Regions from separate parts of the Lysinibacillus sp. FSL R7-0073 genome, predicted to be linked through region 3. Evidence: riboswitches for the same ligand, from Rfam matches in the RefSeq annotation. Region 3 holds a riboswitch; each other region holds the start of a gene.
What was found. Region 3 has a riboswitch for cobalamin ahead of MKY88_RS14735 (energy-coupling factor ABC transporter permease). Riboswitches for the same ligand answer to the same signal wherever they lie in the genome.
Positions count from the first base shown of each region.

Region 1: linked by a shared signal. The riboswitch ahead of MKY88_RS21195 (FecCD family ABC transporter permease) and the one ahead of MKY88_RS14735 (energy-coupling factor ABC transporter permease) in region 3 are both predicted to bind cobalamin.
Region 2: linked by a shared signal. The riboswitch ahead of MKY88_RS02750 (ABC transporter substrate-binding protein) and the one ahead of MKY88_RS14735 (energy-coupling factor ABC transporter permease) in region 3 are both predicted to bind cobalamin.

Region 1 is NZ_JBBPAS010000001.1:4,215,449-4,220,059, forward strand. It holds gene MKY88_RS21190 (ABC transporter ATP-binding protein) at 1-178, opposite strand, end outside; gene MKY88_RS21195 (FecCD family ABC transporter permease) at 184-1,230, opposite strand; cobalamin riboswitch at 1,427-1,617, opposite strand; gene MKY88_RS21200 (biotin transporter BioY) at 1,772-2,368, shown strand; gene MKY88_RS21205 (YdhK family protein) at 2,485-3,069, shown strand; gene MKY88_RS21210 (response regulator transcription factor) at 3,111-3,812, opposite strand; gene MKY88_RS21215 (sensor histidine kinase) at 3,784-4,611, opposite strand, start outside.
Region 2 is NZ_JBBPAS010000001.1:563,502-568,112, forward strand. It holds gene MKY88_RS02740 (class I adenylate-forming enzyme family protein) at 1-267, shown strand, start outside; gene MKY88_RS02745 (acyl-CoA dehydrogenase family protein) at 269-1,936, shown strand; cobalamin riboswitch at 1,996-2,178, shown strand; gene MKY88_RS02750 (ABC transporter substrate-binding protein) at 2,322-3,293, shown strand; gene MKY88_RS02755 (FecCD family ABC transporter permease) at 3,290-4,291, shown strand; gene MKY88_RS02760 (adenosylcobinamide amidohydrolase) at 4,288-4,611, shown strand, end outside.
Region 3 is NZ_JBBPAS010000001.1:2,958,999-2,963,609, reverse strand. It holds gene MKY88_RS14750 (energy-coupling factor ABC transporter ATP-binding protein) at 55-903, opposite strand; gene cbiQ (cobalt ECF transporter T component CbiQ) at 900-1,673, opposite strand; gene MKY88_RS14740 (energy-coupling factor ABC transporter substrate-binding protein) at 1,679-1,951, opposite strand; gene MKY88_RS14735 (energy-coupling factor ABC transporter permease) at 1,953-2,699, opposite strand; cobalamin riboswitch at 2,845-3,029, opposite strand; cobalamin riboswitch at 3,290-3,471, shown strand; gene MKY88_RS14730 ((2Fe-2S) ferredoxin domain-containing protein) at 3,616-3,987, shown strand; gene cobJ (precorrin-3B C(17)-methyltransferase) at 3,992-4,611, shown strand, end outside.

The sequences.
Region 1 (4,611 bases), 1.3 Mb from region 3:
AAACTGTCCCACTTTCAGGTTTTAGAAGTCGATACATATTTTTAAGCAAAGTCGACTTCCCACTACCATTAGGGCCGATTAACCCGACAAATTGCTTTTCCCTTATTTTTACACTCACCTCGTGAAGTATGCGTTGATCGTAAATGGAGAATGATACTTGTTTTGCTTCTAATGTCATGGAAGTTAATCTCCTTCACCGAAAGAATAATTGTTACGACGGAGTAACCAAATGAAAAACGGTCCCCCACAGAAAGCTGTAATAATACCGATCGGCATTTCCTGTGGAGCAATAATAATTCGAGCTAATGCATCTGCCCAAACTAAGAAGATCCCTCCTAATAAAGCACTGATCGGTATTACATATTTATAGTTAGAGCCGACAATTAACCGTACTATATGCGGAATGATTAATCCCACAAATCCGATAGAACCGCTAACTGCTACAAGTACCCCCGTTAAAAGTGAGACAAGTAAAATGAGCTGTATGCGAAATTGTTGAAGATTGACTCCTAATGTTACAGCAGCCTCTTCCCCCAGTAATAGCAAATTTAAATTTCGATAGAATAGCCATAAAAGCCCGAACACAATGAAAAAGATGGCGGCCGGAATAATAATATTATTCCATTTTGCTCCCGCTAAGCTACCTAGCATCCAAAACATAACCGCCTTTAAAGCCCCCTCTTGCTTTGACATCATTAATATAAAATTAGAAATGGCTGTTAATATAAAGGAAACTGCCATCCCTGCCAATAACAAGCGGAAAATCGAGACCCTGCCACCTACGCGCGATAAGAAAAACACTAACCCAATCGCGAGCAAAGACCCTATAAAGGCTGACACAGAGAGTGCGTAAATACCTAAAAATGAAAAAGCACCTAAAATAATTACAGAAGTTGCTCCAACGGCTGCTCCCGAAGAAATTCCTAAAATATATGGGTCTGCAATGGAATTTCTTACAAGTGCCTGAATCGCTGCCCCTGCAATGGCTAAACCCGCTCCTACAATAGCCGCAAGGATGACACGGGGTACTCTTATTTGCCAAATAATAATTTCCTGTGAGCGACTCCAATCTTGCTCTATCGTGTGTTGTATAAAGGGTAATTTCGACAGAATTACTTTCCATACATATAATGGCGTCACAGAAACAGATCCAACCATTACAGCAAATGTCATAGATACAATTAATACTAAAAGAAGCACTAAAGAAAATAACATAAATTTTTTATTCATTCATTAAACTCCTACTAAGATGATGAATGAAGCAATTAATTATACTTTTGCATAATTTAGGTCAGATGATCTTACTTCAGTTGGCACTCAATAAAAAAAGGGCATTTCATGCAAAAAAACGCACAAAAATACCCTCGAATAAACAAAGTCAGAAAATCCAGCTATTGTCCGTAATTGCTTGCATCCTCGTGGGCATTACAGGTATTACTTATTGGCAGGTCTCCTGGCTTCGTTTCATCATCCTATAAATAGCCTTCCCATTTTTAACAGTGGCAAATAAACATAATAGGACTCCTCGTTACAGTTGCGGGACAGCGTCGGACTTCCACCGACTTCCCTTTTAAGCGACATTGTTTAAAATGTCACACCAATAGTATGTAAAGTTATAAAATTATGACGATTCTATCATACATTTTTATAGATAGTTAGTCTACAAGGAATTTCCAGCACACTTTAGTTAACCTAAAACTAAAATAAAGTTGACACAAATAATTTAGTTTTTTACACTAACGATAAGTACTTTGAAATTAGAGGTGAAATCATGTCAACAGTAACAGAACAAAGTCATCAAAAATTAAAGACTGTAGATATTGCATATATTGGATTATTTTCTACCCTCATGATGATCGGTGCCAATATAACTTCCTTTGTGCCCTTTATGATAGTAGGAGGAGTGCCGATTACTCTACAAACCTTTTTTGCCATTTTAGCAGGACTTATTTTAGGTAGTAGGAAGGGGGCGCTTGCCTGCACAGTCTATATGTGTATTGGATTAGCAGGAGCACCTGTCTTTGCTCGCTTTGGTGGAGGGTTCAGTCAACTATTAAGTCCCACATTTGGATTCATTATCACCTTTATTTTAGCAGCATTTGTTGCTGGATTAATGGTAGAGCGAAGTGGTACGAAGAAAAGCTATATTCTAGCCGCATTCATTGCAACTGCTATCAATTATTTAGTAGGTACAAACTGGATGTTTATTGCGTACAAACTATGGGCCAGTGCGCCAGAGGATTTTTCCTATAGATTAGCTTGGCTTTGGATGATCCCCCCACTTCCAAAAGATATTATTTTAGCTATTTTCGCTGGTATTTTAGCGTACCGATTACAAAAAACATTGAATATCATGCCCATTCAATAACGCTTCCATCAACTTCTTTAGTCAATAGACTAAAGAAGTTTTTTGTAAAAGTTAATGTCCATCATTTCTGCATATTTGTTTGTTACAGTAAGGGCAAATAGAAAGGAGGATCTCATATGACATTCAAACGAAGATGGTCAGGTGGACTATTATCAGCAGTTGCTTTACTTACTTTATCAGCTTGTTCTGAAGATAAAACAGAGCCTTCATCAACTTCAGAAAATACTCCTGAGACTGAGCAGCAAACAGAAATGGATCACTCCACAATGAACCATTCTAGCTCAGCGGAAGTACCAGCTACATTAAGAAAAGCTGAAGATCCAGCATTTCCGGTCGGGAGTACCGCTTTGATTACAGACGAGCATATGGAAGGGATGAAGGGTGCCGAAGCGACGATTGTTGGTGCATATAAAACTACAGCCTATATAATTTCTTATGATCCAACATCAGGTAGCGAACGTGTAGAGAATCATAAATGGATTATCCATGAAGAATTAATTGATGTAGGAGAAGCGCCACTGTCCCCTGGTACAGAGGTAAAAACGACTGCTACTCATATGGAAGGCATGAAAAACGCAACCGTCCGTATTGAAGAAGCTGTACCAACCACTGTTTATATGGTTGATTACATCTCTACCACAAATGGTGAAGCAGTGAAAAATCATAAATGGGTAATAGAAGATGAGTTAACAGCGCAATAATCCGAACAACCTCTCCCAGTATATTTGGCAGAGGTTGTTTTCTAGTTTTTATGTTCTAAAGGCTTTCGATCCGCAAACTTATGCCATTTATAGCCTATTCCCCAAACGGTTTGCAAGTAATCATCAGCAGGAAAACCGCTTTTTCTTAATTTTTCACGTAAATTACGGACATGGGAATCGATAGTACGATCCTCAATGGTTACATGATATCCCCAAACTGTGTTAATAAGATGTTCTCTTGAAAACACTTTATTTTGATAATCTAGAAATAAGGACATCATGGAAAATTCTTTTGGTGTTAATGGGATTGCCTCTTGTTGAAAGTATAATTCAAAGGATTCTTTATCTAAGCGTAATCCCTCAAAGACAACCACCTTGTCTTCTACCTTGGTTCTCCTTAATACAGCATGTATACGTGCTAATAGCTCTTCCTCATCAAAAGGTTTTAATATATAATCATCTGCCCCAATATTTAAACCTTTTACAATATCCGAATGCTCTCCTTTAGCCGTAAGCATGATGATAGGTACATTCCAAAACTTCCTGATTTCTTCACACACTTGGAATCCATCCATCTCTGGCATCATAATATCCAAAAGAACTAAATCCACATGCTCTTCTTCTAGATAAATGAACGCATCTTGAATGGACGATATTGCGCTACATCGAAAACCGGGCTCTAAGTAAAGAGTCAATAAATCTAACATTCTTGGTTCATCGTCTATGCATAAAATGGTTTTCATCCGCTCCTACTCCTTTAAACGATAATTCAAAAACAGTCCCTTTATTTAGTTCACTTTTAACCGTCACTTCTCCTCCATGGGCCTGAACGAGTTCCTTGACAATTGCAAGTCCTAGTCCAGAACCACCTAACGCACGACTTCTAGATTTTTCTACACGGTAAAAGCGCTCAAAAATAAACGGTAAATCCTTGTTGGGAATCCCTCTTCCTGTATCTCGAATAATGATCGTTAAAACACCATTGACCTTCTTCACATTTACCGTGGTAGTATCTCCCTGTCCGCAATAGGTCAATGCGTTATTTAATAGATTGATTATTATTTGCTCTAATCTTGCCTCATCTGCCAATAACGTTAATCCCTTTTCACAGCACACATCAAAGTGGATATCTTTTTCTTGAAAAGCAGGACTTAATTTCCCCTTAATACCAGTAAAAAAAGCCTGTAAATCTAGATTTTGTTTCTCAATAACAAATGAGTTTTCATCCATTTTAGCTAAATCAAATAAATCCTTTATTAACCGTGAAAGTCTATTCGTCTCTTCCAATATAATAGCTAAGTATTTTTGACGATCTTGCACTGATAAATCACGTTTATAAAGAATATCGGTATAACCTTTAATAAAGGTTATTGGTGTACGAAGCTCATGGGCAATGCTAGATAAAAACTCTTTGCGCTCCTGCCTTAAATGATTTAACTCATTTGATAATAGCTGGATGGCATTCGATAAATCTCCAAGCTCATCTTTGCCATTTGTAGAAAGAGCGACCGTAAAATCCCCTTTACTCATTTTCAAAGTGGC
Region 2 (4,611 bases), 2.4 Mb from region 3:
CCGAAAGAAATTGAAGATTGCCTTTTAAGCTTTGAGGGGATATTTGAAGCGGCAGTGGTTGGTGTTCCACATCCACAATGGGGAGAGACAGTGAAGGCTGTTTATTCCGCTAAACAGGATATTAATGAAGAGGCTCTAAAAGATCATTTAGAGGGGCAGCTTGCTAAGTATAAAATACCGCGTATTTTTGAAAAAGTGGAAGCGCTACCAAGGAATGCTTCGGGCAAAATTTTAAAACAATCTTTGAAAGGACAAGAGGTGAGATAGCATGAAAGTTTTACAACAGGAAATAGCAGGCACAAGCAATTTCTTTACAGATGATGATACGCTTCAAAAAGTGTTGGAAATGATGCTGGATAAAGAATTTTTATCTTATGCGCATCGGGAATTGATGGACTTTGGTGAGCTATGTGCGGGTGCTATAGACGTGAGAGCGAAACATACTGATCGACAAGGAGAGCCTCGCCTTCAAAGGTATAATGCCTATGGCGAAGAGGTTTCAGAGGTATGGGTCAATGACGGCTACAAAAAAACAATCGAGGAGACATATAATACGGGGATTGTTGGCTATGTACATAAAGATATTCCCCAACTAGGTCACAAAGGGAATTATGTCTATAGTTTTGCACAAGGTTATTTACTGTCACATGCGGAGCCCGGTTTTTATTGCCCTGTGACGTTAACGATGGCCACTGCCTATTTATTAGACCATTATGCAGAGGAAGAAGTTAAGCAGCGCTTCTTACCGCATGTTTGTGCAACAGGCGATATGGAGCTATATGAGGGAGCCACTTTTTTAACAGAGCGACAAGGAGGCTCGGATGTTGGTGCGAATGTAGTAGAAGCAAAACTTGTGGGGAATGAATACCGCCTCTATGGTGAAAAGTATTTTGCCTCCAATGCAGGGATGTGTGGGGTTGCAATGGTATTGGCACGAATAGAGGGTGCACAAGCAGGCTCTAAAGGATTAACTCTATTTGCAGTTCCTTGGCGTAATGAAGATGGATCGGCTAACCATCTTCGTATTCGACGACTAAAGGATAAATTAGGTGTGAAAGCCGTTCCATCTGCTGAGGTTGAGTTTGATGGAGCACTTGCTTATGTAGTTGGTGATCAAAATAAAGGGATTTATTATATGCTGGAGGCGCTTAATTTATCAAGAATTTGTAATGCTGTGGCATCCATTGGTATTATGCGCCGTGGCTTCTTAGAGGCGAAGCACTATGTGTCAAATCGATATGCCTTTGGTAAACCTTTAACACAGTATCCTATGATCCAGGATACATTGGGTAAATATGCCGCTAAGCTGCACGTAGAAGTAGCCACGATTTTTGATCTTATTCAATTATACGATAAAGTGACAAGTGGTCAGGGAACAGAACAAGACATCATCATGAACCGTTTATATATTGCCATTATGAAAAAGGAAACGGCAGAGCAGGCGGTCCATTATGCAAGTGAAGCAATTGAGCTACATGGCGGGAATGGCTATATTGAGGACTTTGTAACACCACGCTTACTGAGAGATGCGCAAGTGTTGACGGTATGGGAGGGTACGGCTAATATACTAGCTTTGGAGCTTATTCGCTTAGTGGATAAATACAGGGCACATGAATTGTTTGTTCAAGAGATGAGCGAGCGATTAGAAGTATTAACAGACCATTCATTAGTGAAAATCGTTCAAGAGCAATTAACTAAACTATCGGCAACCTTACAAGTTTTTAGTGCGCTCGATGAAGCAACAAAAACGTTTGAAGCAAAGGATATTGCCAAAAAAATGGCTCAATTATATGAAAGTATCATAGCAGTTGAGTGGGCACAAAAATTTGGTGGGAAATATGAAAAACTAGCAGATGTTTATTTAGAGCAGACTTGGTCATTACGAACAATTGGTGCTCCGATGAAAACCGTACAGTATTTTGCTGAAATTGTCTAACAACCTTTGGAGTCGCCTTGATATAGAGGCGACTTTTTTTAATTTCATGTATAATAAAATCAACTGAATATTATAAAGGTTCTTTACTTATGTAAAGTGAAAAGGGAAATCGGTGTAACTCCGATGCGGTCCCGCCACTGTAAGTGTGAGTTTTTTCAAATGATGCCACTGAAGCTTTCGGGAAGGCTTGAAAAAATGTAATGAGCACAAGCCAGGAGACCTGCCTTTATAGCATAGACATGACAGCCTACGAGGATAGGATGGTGGATTTTGTATCAGTTTTTTGGTGCGATTTTGACCCCTCATCATTCGAAGATGAGGGGTCTTATTTTGATGAAGAATACTTCTAATACAGGAGCGCACAAATCAACGAAGGAGGATTCACATGAAGAAATTTTGGAAAATAGGGGTATCGGCATTTTTAACGATAGGGTTGCTAGCAGCTTGTGGACAAGAGGCAAAAAAAGACAATTCCACAACTACAGAGGAGCAAACACAACAAGAAACATCTAAGGCGGAAGAAGCAACATTCCCTATGACTATAACGGATGCTATTGGGAAGGATATTACACTAGAGGCTCCTCCTGAGAAAATAGTGTCACTTATTCCAAGTAATACAGAAATATTGTTTGGCCTAGGTTTAAAGGATGAAATAGTAGGGGTTACAGACAACGACGATTATCCACCAGAGGTAGCTGAAAAGGATAAGGTTGGTGGCATGGAGTACAATATTGAACAAATTATTGCCTTAAAGCCAGATATCGTTTTTGCACATGAATCTAGCATGTCTCTTTCGGAATCAGCCATAGCACAGCTTGAATCGGCGGGCGTGAAAGTATTTGTTGTAAAAAATGCCCAAGATTTTAATGAAACCTATACAACGATTGAACAGCTTGGGCGTGCCACAGGGAAATTACCAGAAGCTGAAAAAATCATTGCTGACATGAAAGCGAAAGTGGAAGAGGTACAGGCGAAAGTGAAAGACGTTGAACCTAAGAACGTTTTTGTAGAAGCCTCTGATGAACCTAATATTTATACAGCTGGACAAGGCACATTTATGAACGCAATGCTGGAGATGATCCATGCAAAAAATGTAGCAGCAGACGGTGATAATTGGTATGAAATTGGTGCAGAACAAATTATCACAAAAAATCCAGATGTCATCGTGGTGACATATAGTTATGTACCTGATATTTTAACAAAAATACCGAAGCGTGCTGGTTTCGATACAATAAATGCAGTGAAAAATAATGCTATTGTGCAAGTAGATGAAAGCATAACAAGCCGTCAGGGACCACGTTTAGCGGATGGCCTTGAGGAATTAGCAAAAGCTATCTACCCTGAGGTATTTAAGTGAAAAAAGTAGCAACAGCCTATGTATTAACATGTACGCTTCTTATCATTAGCATCTGGTGTGGCGTCGCTATAGGCTCTGTTCATATTCCGATAGAAGTGCTGTGGAATCAGTCAGTTGATGAAACAGCTGCCAATATCTTTTGGAAAATTCGCCTTCCCCGTGTGCTTTTAGCGGGGCTAGTAGGAGCTTCTCTCGCCATTGCGGGAGCGGCTTTCCAAGGCTTGCTCAAAAATCCATTAGCAGATCCATATACATTAGGTATTTCATCTGGTGCTTCTGTCGGCGCAGTCATGACAATCTTTTTTAGTATTTCTATACCTGTTGTAGGCTTGTATGCCTTACCTACCTTTAGCATGATAGGCGCGATCATTACAATGGTGATAGTGATGAGCTTTGCTAGAGTAGTGGACCGTTCTTTAAAGATGGAAACACTGATTTTAACAGGTGTTATCTTTAGTTCATTTTTAGGGTCGTTAATCTCGTTAATGATTGCTTTATCGGGAGAGGAACTGCGCCAAGTAATCGGCTGGCTACTCGGTTCTGTTTCTATGCGTGGCTGGCCGTATGTTCAAATGATTATCCCATTTGTCATTGGTGGTTCCCTTATGCTGTGGACTCAGAGACGTGAGCTTAATGTTTTGTTATATGGGGAAGAAAGAGCGAAGCATTTAGGTGTCAATGTAAAGCGAAGTAAGTATTTGATTTTAGTAGGTGGCTCCATGCTAACTGGAGCAGCAGTTGCTGTTTCAGGCACAATTGGCTTTGTAGGGTTAGTTGTACCACATATGACAAGAATGATTTGGGGTTCTGATCACCGTCATTTACTTCCTTTATCATTTTTTAATGGGGCAACATTACTTATTATTTGTGATTTAGTTGCAAGAACCATCATCTTGCCAAGGGAACTGCCCATTGGTGTCATTACTGCATTTATTGGAGCGCCTGTTTTTTCCTATATTTTTTATAAGCAACGAAGAGGCAAGGGGGTACGGGCGTGATTGTTGTTGAACATCTATCAGGTGGTTATGAAGACGTACCGATCGTCAAGGATATAAGCTTTACAGTTGAAAAAGGAAAGATTCTTGGCATTTTAGGGCCAAATGGTAGTGGGAAATCCACATTATTAAAGGTAATGAGTGGTATTCTACCAGCAATTGAGGGCACTATTTCTATTGATGGACAAAGCATTCTTTCCTACAATGCCCGTGCTTTAGCAAAAAAAATGGCTGTTTTACCACAGCTCCATGCGAACGCTTTCTCAAACAGTGTAAGAGAGGCTATTTCGCTTGGACGTTATCCACATCAAACAGGCTTTTTT
Region 3 (4,611 bases):
AAAAACGAACAGTGATGGGCCGAACTGTCCGTTACTTTTTATTGATGATGCTCATTACGCCTCAACAAATAGCTGTTCGATCAATTGCAGTATGTCATGCTTAGAGCGAGGAACTGAAATGTTTTCTTGCCATAATTTCTTTTTTTGTAGAGCCAAGGCCATTTCGAATACCCATGGCCGCTCAAGATGTGCACGTTTTAGCAATTCTTCTTCATAAAATAAGGCGACAGGATCACCATTATAAATAATTTTTCCTGCCTCCATGACAATAATTTGATCTGCCCATTCATAGGCAAGAGAAATGTCGTGAGTCGCAAGGATAATCGTTCTTTCATAGTCTTCTAATTTGGCTAAGTATTGAAAAACTTGTGTAGCGTAATAGCTATCAAGACCCGCCGTTGGTTCATCTAATAAAAGGACAGTCGGTTCCATCGCTAATACACCTGCCATGGCCACACGCTTTTTCTGTCCTACGCTTAAAAAGTGAATGGGTTTATCAAGGAGCTCTGTCACTTCAGTTTGTTCAACAGCCCATGCTATTTTTTCTTCAATTTTTTCCGTAGACCATCCTAGGTTCATTGGACCATAGGCTATATCTTGCTTAACGGTTCCTGAAAAAAGCTGATTGTCAGCATCTTGAAAGACGATCCCCACCTGTTGGCGAAGAGCCTTTAATGCCTTTCTATTATATTGAAGTTCGTCCCCATCAAATGAAATAGTTCCGGCTGTTGGCTTCAAAATTCCATTAAAATGTTGAAATAAAGTGGATTTTCCTGCTCCGTTATGACCAAGTATAGCTATTTTTTTCCCTTTTGGAATGTTTAATGTAATATCTGTCAAAGCCTTCGTTCCATCTGCATAGGCATATGACAAGTTGTTAAGTTTGAAATAAAATGCTGTCATGAGAAGTACCCTCCGTATACGATGAGGAATATAAAAATAACCGTTATGCCTAGCCAGTTTTTTTTGCTATAGGTGCCTGTTTGATGCCAATAAACAGTTTCACCACCACGCGCCTGCATGGCAATATTAAGCTCTCGACTGCGCTGAAACATTTCAATAAACAACGCTGCAATCAGCATAGACATTGAACGTAACCATTGCATGGGTGAATGGTAGCCAAGGCGGGCTTGCTGGGCTAAATGTATTTTTTGCATGCTTTCTAAAAAAATAAAAATAAAACGATAGGTGAGTTCTACTAGCTCAACTAATAAAGGAGGGAGCCTCCATTGTCTTAGCACATAACAAATCCCTTGTACAGATGTCGTTAAAATTAAAAAATATAAGCAACTTATACTGCCAAGTACGATAAAGAATAGCTGCTGCGCGGTAGCAATACTGGCTCTCCCAATAAAAATTGTCAAGTTCATATACGTAAATGCCCCAATATGTGCTGGTAATATATGCGTTGCTGGCGCTATCGAAAGTAGGATGGATAGGAGACTTGTGAACAAGAAAAAGCCTGGTAGTAATAATAGCTTCGCATAGTATTTTATTGGAATTTTTGCGCCCCAAATGATAAAAGCACTCATTACAAAAAATGTAATGAGTGAAAGTCGCTCATCTCTCATAATAAGCGTGAATAAAAGCAGTCCTAATGAAAATATCATTTTTTCTAGCGGATGAACGAACGCTAACTTATTGAGATACGCATACTTATCAATGAATAACATATTCCTTAACCTTCTTTATGCTTGCCACGCATATAGCCAATAAAATAGCCGATAAAACCAGCACCAATAGCTGCTTGTAGCACGAATAATAAGCTTTCAATTTCACCACTAGGTGGTTCCCACAAACTATCAAACCATGGCTCATATTCTGCATTGATCTCACCAATGGCAGCTTCTGCTTCACCGTCTGCTCCACCAAATTCTGCTCCCTTTTGGACGAAGAGCGGAATAATGGCCAATAGCACCACTATTGCTAATAGTAATAAATTTCGTTTCATGTTAGTGCGCCTCCTTTGTAGAGAAAACACGTAAAGATTTTAATTCGCTAATATTATATTTTTTTAAGAAGTTCATGACAATAACTGTTAATATCCCTTCACTCACAGCTAATGGGATTTGTGTTAAGGCAAAAATACTTGCGAACTTTGTAAAGGAAGCCATAAAGCCTCCAACTTCAGATGGGAAGGCAAGTGCTAATTGAATGGAAGTCACCACATATGTACCTAAATCTCCAAGCATAGCCGCAAAGAAAACAGCTAATGAAAACGATAACCCCATTTTTTGCGCCCCTTTCAATACAAAGTAGGCGATAAACGGGCCTACAATAGCCATCGAAAATGCATTAGCCCCTAATGTTGTAATCCCACCATGTGCTAAAAGTAAAGATTGAAATAATAAAACAATTGTCCCGATGACACTCATCGCTAACGGTCCAAATAAGACTGTTCCGAGACCTACTCCTGTTGGATGTGAGCAACTCCCTGTAACTGAGGGGATTTTTAAGGCTGATAGGACAAAGGCGAACGCACCGGACAGCCCCAGAATCATTTTTGTTTCAGGGTTTTCTTCAATTGTTTTACGAATAGAGCGCAATCCTAAAATAATAAATGGGATGGAGATTACCCACCAAAAAATAGCCCATTCGATTGGTAAAAAACCTTCCATGATATGCATGGCGAAGGCACGCTTTGGCACCATTAAAAAAGCTAATAAAAAGTAACTAAGTTTCCACCAAGACAGCTTCAATTTTCTTCCTCCAAACTGTAAATAGATTTTTAGAATGTAGCGTGCGTAATAAAAAAAGCACTTCTCCGTTGTTGGAAAAGTGCATAGCTAAAAAAGCAAATAACATTCTCATCTGCTAAGCCGCACACCTATCCTCGTAGGTTGAAACGATCACATATTTTCGGCAGGTCTCCTGGCTCTAGTTCAACACTTTATAGGTCTTCCCATCCATTGGACAGTGACATTTTCTATAAAGCTCCCTATTACAGTGGCGGGACCGCGCCGGACTTAAACCGGCTTCCCTTTTAAGCAAAATGACGAGCATTTTACACCGAAAAATAGTAAGTTGTGAGATTTCACGACAAAGTGTATCACGAATTTCCATAAATATGCTATACTTTTTTTATAAAAAATTTAAAATAGAATATCAATGTAGAAAATTCTGATAACTAGTGTTTTTAGGATTAAAGGAAGCAAAGTCAATTTTTAAATAGCTTCTAACCCTCCTGTGAAATTGATAAATTTGTCATGATTTTTTAAAGAAATATTGAAATTTTAAAATAATAAGATATGATTAAGACAGTTTTCTATTATATATACGATTAAAAATTTCATATAAAACGTCGATAAGTGCTCGAAGAACTCGAGGTAATAGGGAAATTGGTGAAAGTCCAATACAGCCCCCGCTACTGTAATAGCTGATGAAATCGCAATGCCACCTGTGCAAACTAGGGAAGGTGCGACAGTAAAATGAAGCTTAAGTCAGGAAACCTGCTTATCAGATTGTGCATGCAAACTTTTCGGAGGGAGAAGTTGAAGCAAAAGCGAGGATCTTTCTTTCAATCTATTCGTTTTTATTTGGCTTCTACAAACCTTTACTCTTCGGGAGAGTAAAGGTTTTTTCTTTTTTCCAAAAGCAAATGAGGGGAGACATAAGATGACAACGTGGAATTTAGAGGGGATGAAAACACATCTCTTTATTTGCAATGGCAGTAGCTGTATGAACAAGGATGGGGAGGAAATTACCCAAGCTATACGAGATGAAATACAGCGAAACGCACTAGATAAAGAAATACATACGACTAGAACGCGCTGTAATGGACGGTGCAAAGATGCTTGTGTTGTTATTGCTTACCCCCAGGGGAATTGGTATCGTGTACCATCAACGGAGCATGCTAGAACACTTGTACAGGATTTGCATCATGAAACCTTATATAACGATCATGTTTTTACACTTCGGGAAGGGACATTACAGCGAACAGTGCAAACGACAGCCATTAAAGGGATTGAAAAGGTGAAAGAGGGGTAAAAACATGGCGCAAAAAGGGAAAATTTTCGTAGTAGGCTTTGGGCCTGGAGACTTTAAGCATATTACGACACGTGCAGTAGAGGCTTTACAACAAAGTGATATGATCATAGGCTATAAAACCTATGTTGAGCTGATTCAAGATTTAGTCAGCGCAAAATCCATTGTCAGTACAGGCATGACAGAAGAAGTATCACGTGCACAGGAGGCCGTTCGTCAAGCAGAGGCAGGAAGTACAGTTTCAGTCATTTCGAGTGGAGATGCGGGCGTTTATGGTATGGCGGGATTAGTTTATGAAGTATTAATTGAGCTAGGTTGGACAGAGGCAACTGGTATTGAAGTTGAGATTGTCCCAGGTATTTCAGCTATCAATTCATGTGCTAGTTTACTTGGTGCGCCGATCATGCATGATGCTTGTACCATTAGTTTAAGTGACCATCTCACTCCGTGGAATTTAATTGCGAAGCGTGTGGAAGCCGCAGCTATGGCCGATTTTGTTATTGCTTTATACAATCCTAAAAGTGGTCGCCGTACAAGACAAATTGTCGAAGCACAACGAATTCTTTTAGAATATCGTTCGCCTGACACACCAGTAGGACTTGTAAAAAGTGCCTATCGAGAACGTCA